Regions from separate parts of the Hymenobacter tenuis genome, predicted to be linked through region 4. Evidence: riboswitches for the same ligand, from Rfam matches in the RefSeq annotation. Region 4 holds a riboswitch; each other region holds the start of a gene.
What was found. Region 4 has a riboswitch for S-adenosylmethionine ahead of ACYVGU_RS16515 (O-acetylhomoserine aminocarboxypropyltransferase/cysteine synthase family protein). Riboswitches for the same ligand answer to the same signal wherever they lie in the genome.
Positions count from the first base shown of each region.

Region 1: another riboswitch for S-adenosylmethionine. It lies ahead of ACYVGU_RS09530 (ATP-grasp domain-containing protein); the one in region 4 lies ahead of ACYVGU_RS16515 (O-acetylhomoserine aminocarboxypropyltransferase/cysteine synthase family protein).
Region 2: another riboswitch for S-adenosylmethionine. It lies ahead of metH (methionine synthase); the one in region 4 lies ahead of ACYVGU_RS16515 (O-acetylhomoserine aminocarboxypropyltransferase/cysteine synthase family protein).
Region 3: another riboswitch for S-adenosylmethionine. It lies ahead of ACYVGU_RS08720 (phosphoadenosine phosphosulfate reductase family protein); the one in region 4 lies ahead of ACYVGU_RS16515 (O-acetylhomoserine aminocarboxypropyltransferase/cysteine synthase family protein).

Region 1 is NZ_BAAGWF010000001.1:2,203,063-2,206,428, forward strand. It holds gene hppD (4-hydroxyphenylpyruvate dioxygenase family protein) at 1-884, shown strand, start outside; SAM riboswitch class I at 1,057-1,146, shown strand; gene ACYVGU_RS09530 (ATP-grasp domain-containing protein) at 1,587-2,615, shown strand; gene ACYVGU_RS09535 (LLM class flavin-dependent oxidoreductase) at 2,622-3,366, shown strand, end outside.
Region 2 is NZ_BAAGWF010000004.1:296,966-300,331, forward strand. It holds gene metH (methionine synthase) at 1-1,845, opposite strand, end outside; SAM riboswitch class I at 1,918-2,032, opposite strand; gene ACYVGU_RS14680 (PA14 domain-containing protein) at 2,454-3,366, shown strand, end outside.
Region 3 is NZ_BAAGWF010000001.1:2,005,309-2,008,674, forward strand. It holds gene ACYVGU_RS08715 (lipopolysaccharide biosynthesis protein) at 1-706, shown strand, start outside; SAM riboswitch class I at 1,028-1,119, shown strand; gene ACYVGU_RS08720 (phosphoadenosine phosphosulfate reductase family protein) at 1,436-2,212, shown strand; gene cysD (sulfate adenylyltransferase subunit CysD) at 2,270-3,181, shown strand; gene ACYVGU_RS08730 (sulfate adenylyltransferase subunit 1) at 3,279-3,366, shown strand, end outside.
Region 4 is NZ_BAAGWF010000004.1:694,194-697,559, reverse strand. It holds gene ACYVGU_RS16525 (lipocalin family protein) at 62-478, opposite strand; gene ACYVGU_RS16520 (LysM peptidoglycan-binding domain-containing protein) at 708-1,004, shown strand; SAM riboswitch class I at 1,365-1,478, shown strand; gene ACYVGU_RS16515 (O-acetylhomoserine aminocarboxypropyltransferase/cysteine synthase family protein) at 1,867-3,255, shown strand.

The DNA.
Region 1 (3,366 bases), on a different contig from region 4:
ACATTACCCGCCACGTAGCCCAACACGGCGATGGTGTGAAGGTGATGGCCCTGTGGGTAGATGATGCCCGCAAATCGTTCGAGGAAACCACCAAGCGCGGCGCCAAGCCCGCTTTTGAGCCCTATACCATCGAGGACGAACACGGCTCCGTGACGCTGTCGGGCATTTATACCTACGGCGAAACCATCCATACCTTCGTGGAGCGCACCAACTACTCGGGCCCATTCCTGCCGGGTTTCGTGGCCCGCAAAAGCAACGTTCCGCAAGGCCCGGCCGTGGGCCTGCAGTACGTCGACCACTGCGTAGGCAACGTGGGCTGGGGCGAAATGAACCAATGGGTGAAGTTCTATGAGGACGTGATGGGCTTTAAGCTTCTCATCACCTTCGATGACGACGACATCAGCACCGAGTATTCGGCCCTGATGAGCAAGGTGGTGTCGAATGGTAACGGCTTCGTGAAATTCCCCATCAATGAGCCTGCCGAAGGCAAGAAAAAGTCGCAGATTGAGGAATACCTCGATTTCTACCACTCGCCTGGGGTGCAGCACATGGCCCTTATCACCAACGACATCCGCACGACGGTAACGGAGCTGCGCCGCCGCGGTGTGGAGTTTCTGCAGGTGCCCAACACCTACTACGATGACCTGCTGGACCGCGTGGGCCACATCGATGAGGATCTGGACAGCATCCGCGACCTGAACCTGCTCGTGGACCGCGACGAGGAAGGCTATTTGCTCCAGATTTTCACGAAGCCCGTGGAAGACCGCCCCACCGTATTTTATGAAATCATTCAGCGCAAAGGCGCCAAGAGCTTCGGCAAAGGCAACTTTAAGGCGCTGTTTGAGGCCATTGAGCGTGAGCAGGCCCTGCGCGGCAACCTATAAGTTTACTAGCCCTCTAGCGTAAGAAAAGCCCGGTCAAGCAATTGGCTGGGCTTTTTTGGGCTCTAGTGGTTTAATTCATCAAGGTACCTAGCAACCATATGTGGTTGAATTTGGCAATGTGCTACGGCCTGATTTACCTTTGCAGAGTCAATTCTTTCTGACCAAAGGATTGTTTTTATACAGAGGCGTGGAGAGACAGGCTCGACGAAACGCCGGCAACCCCCAGTTACTGGAACGGTGCCAACTCCTGCACATATAAAAACAAGTTGCCGTGGACACTGCCAACAACGTTTCGGTTCGCTCTGCTTCTCCCGTTGCTCCTTCGCAACGGCTCACCTCTGGCGTGTGCATGCACGTAGCTGGTTGGTACATGGCTGGCGCGTGTTGTTGTTGTTAGTACCCCGCTGTATCCAGCTGAGCTAGCACGTTTGCTGGCATGTTGCCCCTAGTACTTTCAGGTTCTCGCCTCTGCTTGCAGGGCGTGGCAAACACCGCGTATGGTGGTCTTTCGGCACGTGCCCGGCCTGGCATGCCCGCATGTTGTACGGTGCTCAGGGAGCAACTCACGCCCGCCAGCTGTTTAGCCACTGACTACTAGTCATCTAGCTTCTTCTGGGCTGCGCATTGTTGCGTGGCCTTCTCAGGCGATACTGGCTTGCCGTGTCGTCCTCTTCCCCACCTACCTCTTCTTACTTTTTCCTCATGGCGCACGCTGTAAAGCCCATTGGCATCTATTACGAACACCCCGAGTGGTTTAAACCCTTGTTTGCAGAGCTCGACCGTCGAGGCTTACCCTACGAGAAAATCGACGCCGCGCACCACCTCTTCGATCCTTCCGAAACTGAAAGCCGCTACTCGTTGGTCGTGAACCGCATGAGCTCCTCGGCGTACCTGCGCGGCCACGGGCAGGGCATTTTCCACACCGCAGGCTTCGCTACGCACCTTGAGCGCATCGGCACACGCATCATCAACGGCTCGGCGGCTACGGCCATTGAAACCAACAAAGCCCGCCAGCTTTCCCTGTTTGCTTCCCTAGGTCTGAAATACCCCAAATCCTTCGTCGTGAACCATGCTTCGCGCATTCCGGACGCAGCCCAGCAGCTGCAGTTTCCGATTGTGGTGAAGGTGAACATTGGGGGTAGCGGCGCCGGCATCATTCGCTTCGATACCCTGGAAGGCGTACGCGCCGCCGTAGAAGCCGGCCAGATTGACCTCGGCATCGACCAAACCGCCTTGGTGCAGGAATACGTGACGCCCCGCGGCGGCAACATTCACCGCGTGGAGACGCTGAACGGCAAGTTCCTGTACGCTATGAAGGTGTATACTACCGGTGAAAGCTTCAACCTCTGCCCCGCCGAAATCTGCCAGATTCCGGAGGAGCAGTCGGCAGAGTTTTGCCTCACGGAAGCACCCAAGAAAGGCATTCAGGTGGAAGCCTTTACGCCCCCAGCCGAGGTAGTAGAGGCTGTGGAGCGCATTGTGGCCGCCGCCAAAATTGACGTGGGCGGCATTGAGTACCTGATTGATGACCGCACCGGCGACGTGCTGTTTTATGATATCAATGCCCTCTCCAACTTCGTGGCCGACGCCGTGAATGTGGTGGGCTTCGACCCCTACGCCCGCTTCGTGGATTATCTGGAAACGCAATTGGCGCCCGCAACAGCTTCTGGTTCGCTAGGTACTGCCGCGGCTCAAACCTCTCACCAGCCGGTTCCGGCTTCTATTCACTAGGTCATCATGAGATACGGATATTGGATGCCCGTTTTTGGCGGGTGGCTGCGCAACGTCGAGGACGAAAACATGCGCGCCGATTGGGACTACGTGAAAACGCTGGCCCAACGCAGTGAGGACCTTGGCTACGACCTTTCCCTCATTGCCGAGCTAAACCTCAACGACATCAAAGGCGAAGAAGCCCCTTCTCTGGATGCCTGGAGCACGGCCGCCGCCCTGGCTGCCGTTACGAAGAAACTAGAGCTCATGGTGGCCGTGCGGCCAACGTTCCATTCCCCGGCGTTGCTGGCCAAGCAGGCGGCCAACATCGACCACATCAGCGGCGGCCGCTTGAGCCTGAACGTGGTGTCGTCGTGGTGGCAGGATGAGGCCAAAAAGTACGGCGTACACTTTGAGCAGCACGATGACCGCTACGCCCGCACCGCCGAGTGGCTACACGTAGTGGACAACCTTTGGAAGCAGGACCACTTCACCTTCGAGGGCAAGTTTTATAAGGTCACCGACTCCATTCTGCAGCCCAAGCCGGTGTCGCGCCCACGGCCGTTCCTATATGCCGGCGGTGAGTCGGAAGCAGCCAAAAACCTGATTGCGGCCCAGTGCGACGGCTACGTGATGCACGGCGACGAGCCCGCCGCCATCGGGCGCCGCATTCAGGACCTGAGCCAGCGCCGCGAAAAGCTGGGCCTGCCACCCATGAAGTTTGGCGTAGCGGCGTACTCTATCGTGCGCAACACCGAGCAGGAAGTGAAAA
Region 2 (3,366 bases), 400 kb from region 4:
CTCCAACAGATCCTTGGGCACTTCATCGTACACCGCCAGCTGACTTGGATTTACAATGCCCATGTCGAGGCCGGCCTGAATGGCGTGGTAGAGGAAGGCCGAGTGCATAGCCTCGCGCACTACGTCGTTGCCGCGGTAGGAGAAGCTGATATTGCTGACGCCACCACTGGTGAGGGCGCCGGGCAGGTGTTGCTTGATCCAGCGGACAGCCTCGATGAAGTCCAGCGCGTAATTGCGGTGCTCCTCCATGCCGGTGCCCACGGTCAGGATGTTGGGGTCGAAGATGATGTCCTCGGCTGGGAAACCCACTTCGTTCACCAGGATGTCGTAGCTGCGCTGACAGATTTCGATGCGCTTCTCCAGTGTGTCGGCCTGGCCCTTCTCATCGAAAGCCATAACCACCACGGCGGCGCCGTACTGGCGCACGGTGCGGGCCCGCTCCTTGAAGGTTTCTTCGCCTTCTTTAAGCGAAATGGAGTTGACGATACTCTTGCCCTGCACGCACTTAAGGCCGGCTTCCAGCACGCTCCACTTCGAGGAGTCAATCATGATCGGCACCCGCGAAATGTCGGGCTCCGAGGCAATCAGGTTCAGGAACGTGGTCATGGCCTGCTCCGAGTCGAGCATGCCTTCGTCCATGTTCACGTCGATGACTTGGGCGCCACCCTCTACTTGGTCGCGGGCTACTTGCAGGGCGGCTTCGTAGTTGCCGGTCCGGATGAGGCGGGCGAAGGCGCGGGAACCCGTCACGTTGCACCGCTCACCCACGTTTACAAACAGGCTTTCGGGATAAATGCCGAAGGGCTCTAGGCCACTCAGGCGGGTAGCTTTGGGTAGCTCGGGCAGCTTGCGTGGCTCGTACTTTTCCGCCAGACGGGCCAGCTCACCGATGTGCTGGGGTGTGGTGCCACAACAGCCACCTACCACCGTCACGAGACCTTCCTTGAGGTAGTTTTCCACTACCCCCGCAAATTCCTGAGCCGACTCATCATAGCCACCAAAGGCGTTGGGCAAACCGGCATTCGGGTACGCCGAAATATGCACATCCGCAATGCGGCTTAGCTCCTTTATATACACTTGCAGTTGATCAGCGCCGAGGGCGCAGTTCAGGCCCACGCTCAACAGGGGCAAGTGACGAATCGAGTTCCAGAAGGCCTCTACCGTTTGCCCCGAGAGGGTGCGGCCGGAAGCATCGGTAATAGTACCCGAAATCATGACGGGCACCACGCGGCCACCTTCGTCGAAGAACTTCTGCACGGCGTACAGTGCAGCTTTAGCGTTCAGCGTGTCGAAGATGGTTTCGATGAGCAGGGCATCGGAACCACCATCAATGAGGCCGCGCACCTGCTCGTGGTAGGCAGTGGCCAGCTCATCGAACGTCACGGCCCGGAAGCCGGGGCGGTTCACGTCGGGGGAGAGGCTAGCGGTGCGGTTAGTGGGCCCGATGGCGCCGGCCACAAAGCGAGGCTTGTCAGGGTTTTGGGCCGTAAACTCGTCGGCTACTTCCTTGGCTATGCGCGCCGACTCGTAGTTGAGTTCGTACACGATATCCTCCAAAGCGTAATCGGCCTGCGCGATGGTGGTGCCGCTGAACGTGTTGGTTTCCACCATATCAGCGCCGGCCGCGAAGTAGTCAGCGTGGATGCCTTTGATGATATCGGGCCGGGTGATGCTGAGTAGGTCGTTGTTACCGCGCAGAGGCTTGGGGTGGTCAGCGAAGCGGGTGCCCCGGAAATCATCCTCAGTCAGCGTGTGACGCTGAATCATGGTGCCCATGGCGCCATCCAAAATCAGGACGCGCTTGGCAAGAATATCGTGGAGCGGGGAGGTGGTGACGGTCGGCATATCGGCTCTTCAAGTAAATCGGCAACGAAAAAGTGCCTATCCAGAAAGAGCCGCGTGGAGGCGCGAGTCCTGTACTTATCTTCTTCCAACGCATACAAGCTGCATTGAAACGGGAGTTAGCACCTTGTGTTAAGTCAGGTTGCTAAGACGTCATAGGGCCCAATCCCTCGGTCTTTCTGGATAAGTAACACAGCGAAGATACAACCAGATTCTTCAAATTTCAATTCTGATGGCTGAAGGAGTGGCCTAGGCCAGCAGGTTTTAGCGTGGAGCAGGCCTAGAACAAAATCGTTGTCATGCTTGATCTGGCGTCCGCGTAGTCGAAGCATCTTTACCGCTTCGTCGCAGTTCTAGGCCAGTAGTTAGCCAGAGGTAGAGAGGCTTCGACTACGCGGACGCCAGATCAAGCAGCACAGTATAGTAGAGCGTGATAAATGCTGATAATTCGTTGCGCTCTGCCTAACGATATATCAGCATTTATCACGCTCTACTATATAGGCCTGGCAGAATGGTTCGTTGAACAGGAGAGGCGGGCTCGTTGAATAAACTTTGCGCCGCCTGATTTTCTGTTCATCTTATGGTCAATGCGTTAACAACTTATTGCTGCTATGATTCTATCTAGTCTTTATAAGAAAGCTCTAACCGCTGGTTTGCTGCTTGTAAGTGGCCTAGCGCTAGCCCAGCACCAGCCCGGCACAGGCCTACGCGGGCAGTACTACGAGGGCAAGAACTTCGAGAAGCTGGTACTGACGCGCACTGACCCAGGCATCGACTTCAACTGGACCATCGGGCCTACCGGCGACCATTTTGTATCACCGGGCCCGGGGGTGCCGGGCGAATACTTCTCCGTGCGCTGGGCGGGCCACATTTACGCGCCCGTAACGGGCCTGTACACCTTCCAGATTGCAACCGATGATGGTATGCGCGTTTGGATAGGCGGGAAGAAGGTGCTGGATTCGTGGCGCGACCAGCCCGCTACTACCTCTGTTGCGCACCTAAAGATGAAGTCGGGCGGCTACTACGCGGTGCGCGTGGAGTATTACCAGAGCGACCGGGATTCGAAGGCGCAATTAGCTTGGCAGCTGCCGAATACAACCGATGAGCCTCAGCCCATTCCGACAGATAATCTGTACCAGAGGCTACCTAGTAACGTGCTAGTGCTGATAGAAGCCGCGCCATCCAAACCTAAAGCCATTGCAGCGCTGGCTCCTACTCCAGCACCGGCAGCCCCTCAAGCGCTAGCTCCCAAAGCGGTAGTAAAGCCCGCTGCTGCAGTAGTGCCACGGGTGGCGCGCCGCACTAGGCCAGTAGCACTGCCAAAGCCTGCGCCCGCCAAACCACTTGCTCCTGATACCGTTGCCAACGAATTGCCCGACTTGACGGCGCTCAGCAAAGGAGCCGCCGTGACGCTGCCCAACCTCTACTTCACCCAAAGTACGGCGGCCTTGCTGCCCTCTTCGCGCCCAACACTGAATGCCCTGGCCCGCACTCTGCGCCAGCAACCCGCCATGCGACTGGAAA
Region 3 (3,366 bases), on a different contig from region 4:
TGCCTTTTTCATCAGCACAGCCCTCACGCTGCCGGCTCGCTCGCTCAACAAAATTGCCTTTCCGCTGCTAGCCGATTATTGGAAAGAACAGGCCCTGCCCAAAATGGCCGCTTTTTACCGCGACACTACCCGTCTCAACACGGTGCTGGGCTGTTACCTTGCTCTGGGCATTGGGTTGAACCTCGACTTCATCTATGGCCTCATGCACAACCCCGCCCTAACAGCTGGCACTACGGCCGTGCTGGTACTGCTAGCGGCGCGTCTGTTTGATGGCATCACGGGCCTCAATGGGCTAATTGTAGTTACCTCCCCGCGCTACCGCTACGACTTGGTGTTCAACGTATCCTTAGCGCTGGTAACGATTGGGCTCAATGCCTTGCTGATTCCCATACTAGGTTTGCTGGGGGCAGCAGTGGCGTTTTTACTCGCTATTGTAAGCATCAACCTGGCCCGCACGTGGTTTGTGTGGCGCAGCTTCCGGATGCAACCATTCACGTGGCGCATCCCGCTGATACTGGGTATTGCAGCCGCGGCAGGGCTGGCTGGCTGGCTAATTCCGGCGCTAGGCTCTCCCTTCCTGACCATGCTTTTGCGCTCTGCCACCCTCACGATAGTGTACGCTGCCCTGCTACTCGTCACAAATTCTGCCCCCGAGGCCAACGTATTTTTAAGCAAGTTACAGGCTCGTTTTCAGCCGAAACGCTAATTGCACAATGCTTATATAGGGCAAAGCTACTAGGTCCATACCACGAGCAAACCTCTCCTCATTCGGAACTTGCACGTAGCTTCCTCAAAACCAGGTTTCAAGCAGGTTTGCGGCTGAAGAACACCTAGTAACCTTCGCTTACTCATGCAGCTGAAGCAGTGTAACTTTTCTAGTGTTCTGCTTACGTTGTGGCGGCTGCCCAGAGACCAAGAGTATGGGGGCGTTGCGAGAGAATGTGCACCTGTTGAAAAAATAAAATTTGGAAGTGTAAAATTCCGGCAGCTACTTTTGCCATACCAATTCTTTCCCCACAAAGGATTGTTTTTATACAGAGGCGCGGAGAGACAGGCTCGACGAAACGCCGGCAACCAGCGGACCATCCGAAACGGTGCCAACTCCTGACCATATAAAAACAACTAGCCGTGAACCGCTTGTCCAACTCCGCTACTCTATCCGCCACTGCCTTTGCTCTACAGCATGGGTGTTGTGCTATGATGGGTATGCCGTGTTGTTGTTAGCCACTCACCTCCTTCTTTTTTCTGGCTTGTGCGCGCAACAGCTCGGCTGACACGGTGCTACGTGTAGGCTGACTTCGTGCGTACGCCCGGCTTTTTCGCCCGGCCGAAAGCTAGTGTGCCGCATTCAACTACGTGGCCGCAGCTCCGCCTAGGGTCATTCCTGACCGAAACCTCCGCCCCGCGCTGGCTGGTTTCCCCTCCCCTTCTTGCTATGTCCGCAGCAGATGCTGCGCCGGCCGTTCGCGCCTTGCTCGACGACCTGCGCCCCCAGCTGATTCAGGCTACTGCCCTGGAGCGGCTACGCCTCGTGGCTGAAACCTTCCCCGAGCAGGCCGTTTTCTCGACCTCCTTTGGCCTGGAAGACCAGATTATCAGCCACCTTATTTTCGCTAATCACCTCCCCATTCAGGTATTCACGCTTGACACTGGGCGTAATTTTCAGGAGACATACTCCGTCTGGAACAAGACTCTGCTCAAGTATGAGCAGCCCATTGCGGTGTTTTATCCGGAGCGGGAAAGCGTGGAAAAGCTGATGCTGGCTAAGGGCCCGAATAGCTTCTACGAGAGCGTGGACAACCGCAAGGAGTGCTGCTTTATTCGGAAAGTGGAGCCCCTGAACCGGGCGCTAGCGGGTAAAGCAGCCTGGGTCACTGGCATCCGCGCCGAGCAGTCGCAGAACCGGCAAACCATGGACCCACTGGAATGGGACGCGGCGCATAACCTCGTGAAAATCCACCCGCTTTTCGACTGGACCTGGGAGCAGGCCGTGGCCTTTACCCAAGAGCACCATGTGCCCGTGAACACGCTGCACCAACAGGGCTTTGTAAGCATTGGCTGTGCCCCCTGCACCCGCGCCATCAGGCCCGGCGAGGATTTCCGGGCCGGCCGCTGGTGGTGGGAAGACCTTTCGGCTAAGGAATGCGGCCTACATGCCACCGCCCACCACAATGGCCCCGACCCGGTAGTGGAGCCCGTACCGGCCGGCTAGAGGCAAGCTTGGCACTTCCTGCTGAGCGCCCAACATCAACACTGAACACCCGACTATATGAGTACCCCAACTTTTGATTATCTCGACCGGCTTGAAGCGGAAGCCATCCACATCCTGCGGGAAGTGGCCGGCCAGTTTGAGCGCCCAGCCCTGCTGTTTTCGGGTGGCAAAGACTCCATTGTGCTGACGCGCCTCGCGGAAAAAGCTTTCCGCCCGGGTCGTTTTCCCTTCCCGCTGGTGCACGTAGATACCGGCCACAACTTTCCCGAGGTACTAGCTTACCGCGACCAGCTAGCCGCCGAATTGGGCGAAAAACTCATTGTGCGCAAGGTGGAGGATACTATAAAGCGGCAGCGCCTACGCGAGCCAGGCGGCAAGTACCCCAGCCGCAACCAGCTCCAGACCTACACGCTTCTGGAGGTAATTGAGGAGTTTGAGTTTGACGCCTGCATTGGTGGGGCCCGCCGCGACGAGGAAAAGGCCCGCGCCAAGGAGCGCATTTTCTCCGTGCGAGATGAGTTTGGCCAGTGGGACCCCAAGCGCCAGCGCCCCGAGCTCTGGAATGTGTATAACGGCCGCATCCAGAAGGGCGAAAACGTGCGCGTGTTCCCCATCTCCAACTGGACGGAGCTGGACGTGTGGCGCTATATCCAGCGCGAAAACATTGCCCTGCCCGACATCTACTTCGGCCACGAGCGCACCTGCGTGGTACTCCCTACGGGCCAGTTGCTAGGCCTCTCAGAACACCTGCGCCTCGATGATGACGACGAAATAGTAACGCGCCAAGTACGCTTCCGCACCGTTGGCGACTCTACCTGCACCGCCGCCGTGGAAAGCGACGCCAGCACCGTGGAGGACATTATTCAGGACCTGCTGCTGGCCAAAGTAAGCGAGCGGGGCGCCACCCGCCTCGACGACAACATCTCGGAAGCCGGCATGGAAGACCGCAAACGCAACGGCTATTTCTAAGTGGTGAAGTGGTGAAAGGTGAAGTGCTGAACTGTACTCATGCTTCACTGGCCCAACTAACTCACAAGTTCACAACCTCACAATTTCACCATTTGTAATGGACCTTCTCCGATTTATTACCTGCGGCAGCGTTGACGACGGCAAAAGCACGCTCATCGGCCGCTTGCTATATGACTCTGAATCTG
Region 4 (3,366 bases):
CCATAAAAAAAGCCCTTTTGCATAGTACAAAAGGGCTTTTCTAATTAGGAAAAAACTTGGTTTATTCCTTTTCTAGGCGCAACTCCGCACCTTGGGGGCTTTTTAGGGTCAGCTTGTCGTCGGTCAGGGTTACTACATCAAAGGTGTTGCTTTGGGTAGCACCGTCGGGCGTCATCGTGATTTTCTTGGCCGCCTGATCAAAGGTGTACTTACCGTTCACTGCTCCGGTTGGCGACATCATGGTGTACTGCTGGTTCGCGAAGAACGTGATGCGCTCATCTTCCTGGGCATCGGTCTGTTTTACTTTGTCGCCGGAAGCGCTGAGTTCTTTATCGGTTTTCCATACTTTGCTTTCCTTACCGTAAAGCATATTAACGCCTTCTACTTTACCTTCTTTGCTGCCACAAGCAGCCGTGAAAAGTACTAGCAGCATAAGCAGGCTAGCTAGCAAGCGAAAAGAGGAAGAGGGGGTTTTCATGGGGAGAATGGTTAGATGAGAGAGTAGATTTTATGTCTCTGCTCAGCCTCCTGGATAACCAGGCTGCTAGGGCAGCATTGCCACTCTTACGGCAGCATTCCCCAAGATGTTCGCGCTACAGTCCGGCTACAACTTATTGCATTATCAAGCGTAAGAGAGGCAAACCAGACCAGTGCATCGTGCTGATTCTCGGTCAATTCCCCTCTCACAACTAAACTGACTTACTGCTATGGGACTGTTTGATTTCCTTTCTAACGACGGCGATAAGAAGCCTGTTCAGCCTACTACTCCTCCGGCAGCGGGTGGTGCCACCGATTTTTTTGGCAACGCCAACCAGGCTGCAGCTACTACTACTCAGGGCGATACCTATACCGTAGTAAGCGGCGACTCGCTTTCGAAAATTGCCAAGCGCCATTACGGCGACGCGGCCAAGTGGCACCAGATTTATGACGCCAACAAAAGCGTTATCGGCTCGAATCCCGACCTAATTGAAGTAGGACAGGTACTGACGCTGCCCAAGCTCTAGCATTTCTCTAGCTTCGAAATATCCAAAAAAGCCACCTCTTACAAGGTGGCTTTTCTGTGTTTCTAAAATTCCCTGTAATGTGTTTCGGATGGTGGTATGGCCCACAGAGACTAGGGCTCACTGTTGCCTAAAGTGTACCCTCTGCTCAACAGGAGCAGAAAATACAGCTTGTTGCCTGCATCTATTAGTGCTTGCCAATCAACAAGTTGACGACTACTCATCTTAACGCAGCATAAGCATATTAGCAGTATCGGCTGATTAAAAATTATTTTCACTAGCTATTGCATATATCGAAACTAGGCGTATACCTTTGCAATACCAACTAGGTACTCTCCCGCTCGCGGCGGGGCAGTTTTCAAAGATTTATACAGAAGTGGCGAGAGAACAGGCTCCCTGACCCACTGGCAACCTTCGACCGCGCGAAAGGTGCCAATTCCTGCCCGACCAGCCATTCGGCGGCGGGGCATATAACTCAGAGTGCCATGGAAAACACCTTCGCTTTCGCCCTTCCTTCCGCTGCTGCCCAGTCTGCTTTGTTGCTTACTGCCCAGCCGCTTTCCTGCGTTTCTAGGGCTGCTGTAGCCGCCCACGCTGCTTGGCGAATGCGAATGCGCTGCTGTAGCGGCGCTTGTTGTTGCTGTAGCTAGCCCACGCCCGGCGGCCCAGCTTCTCCCCTCCCCTGTTTCCTGGGCTTTGGCCCTTGGTGCTGCCTAGGCAGCGTCGCCTGGCTCGTCTGTTTGCTCAGCTCGCCCTCACAGGTTGCTGACTTCAGCCCGGCTCCTGCTACGCCCTTGCGTAGCCCCCACTGTAGCGGTTTACGCTCCCTTCCTTCATATCCAACTTCCTGCTAACCAGCCTTGCTATGTCCACGCAGAACGCTCACTTCGAGACCCTCCAACTCCACGCCGGCCAGCAGCCCGACCCCGTAACCGGGTCCCGCGCGGTTCCGATTTATCAGACGACCAGCTATGTGTTCAAGAATGCCGAGCACGGCGCTAACCTGTTTGCCCTGAAGGAGTTCGGCAACATCTACACCCGCCTGATGAACCCCACCACCGACGTGTTCGAGCAGCGCATAGCCGCGCTGGAAGGTGGCGTAGCGGCACTGGCGGTTTCCTCGGGGCAGGCGGCGCAGTTTATTGCCCTCAACAACATTCTGCAGGCCGGCGACAACTTCGTGAGCACTACGCACTTGTATGGCGGCACTTACAACCAATTCAAGGTGGCGTTCAAGCGGTTGGGCATTGAGGTGCGCTTTGCCAACGGCGACCAGCCTAGCGAATTTGAAGCCCTGATCGACGAAAATACCAAGGCGCTTTACCTCGAAACCATTGGTAACCCAAGCTTCAGTATCCCGGATTTTGAGCGCATTGCCGCCATTGCCAATAAGCACGATCTGCCACTCATTGTGGACAATACGTTTGGGGCCGGCGGCTACCTGTTCCGGCCACTGGAGCACGGCGCGCACATTGTGGTTGAGTCGGCCACGAAGTGGATTGGTGGCCACGGCACCAGCATTGGCGGCGTGATTGTAGACGGTGGCAAATATGACTTCGGCAACGGCAAGTTCCCGCAATTCACGGAGCCCTCGGAGGGCTACCACGGCCTCGTATTTAATGAGGTGTTCGGCAAAGGTGGCCCATTCGGCAACATTGCTTTCATCATTCGGGCCCGGGTAGAAGGCCTGCGCGATTTTGGCCCCTCGCAGAGCCCGTTCAACTCTTTCCTGTTGCTGCAAGGCCTCGAAACGCTGAGTTTGCGCGTAGACCGCACCGTGGAAAATGCCCTGCGCATTGCTACTTGGCTAGAGCAACATCCGCAGGTAGAAGCCGTGAACTACCCCGGCCTGAAGAGCAGCCCGTACCACACGCTGGCCCAGAAGTACCTGAAGCGCGGCTACGGCGGCGTGCTCACCTTCGCCATCAAAGGCACCAAGGAAACCGCTATACAGTTCATTGATAACCTGAAGCTAATCAGCCACCTGGCCAACGTTGGCGATTCTAAAACGCTGATTATTCAGCCCTCGGCTACCACGCACCAGCAGCTTTCCGAGGCAGAGCAGCGGGCGGCCGGCGTAACGCCCACGTTGCTGCGCCTGTCGTTGGGCACAGAGCACTTCGAAGACATTCGGGCTGATTTGACCCTAGCGTTTGACGCCGTGCGCACGGCAGCTACCATTCCTTCTGGGGAGAGTGGCAGCACCCTCCTACCCGAACCCGAAACCGAACACGTTGCCACGCTGGAAGTCTGATACTTGAGAGGGGTTGATGCCGGGCCGCAGGTGAGAGAGCGGCTCGGATCAGCTTCCAGCAACGCAGCGCGCGGGCTGGTGCCTGGGCTTTCAGGAGAGAGGAAGCCGAGG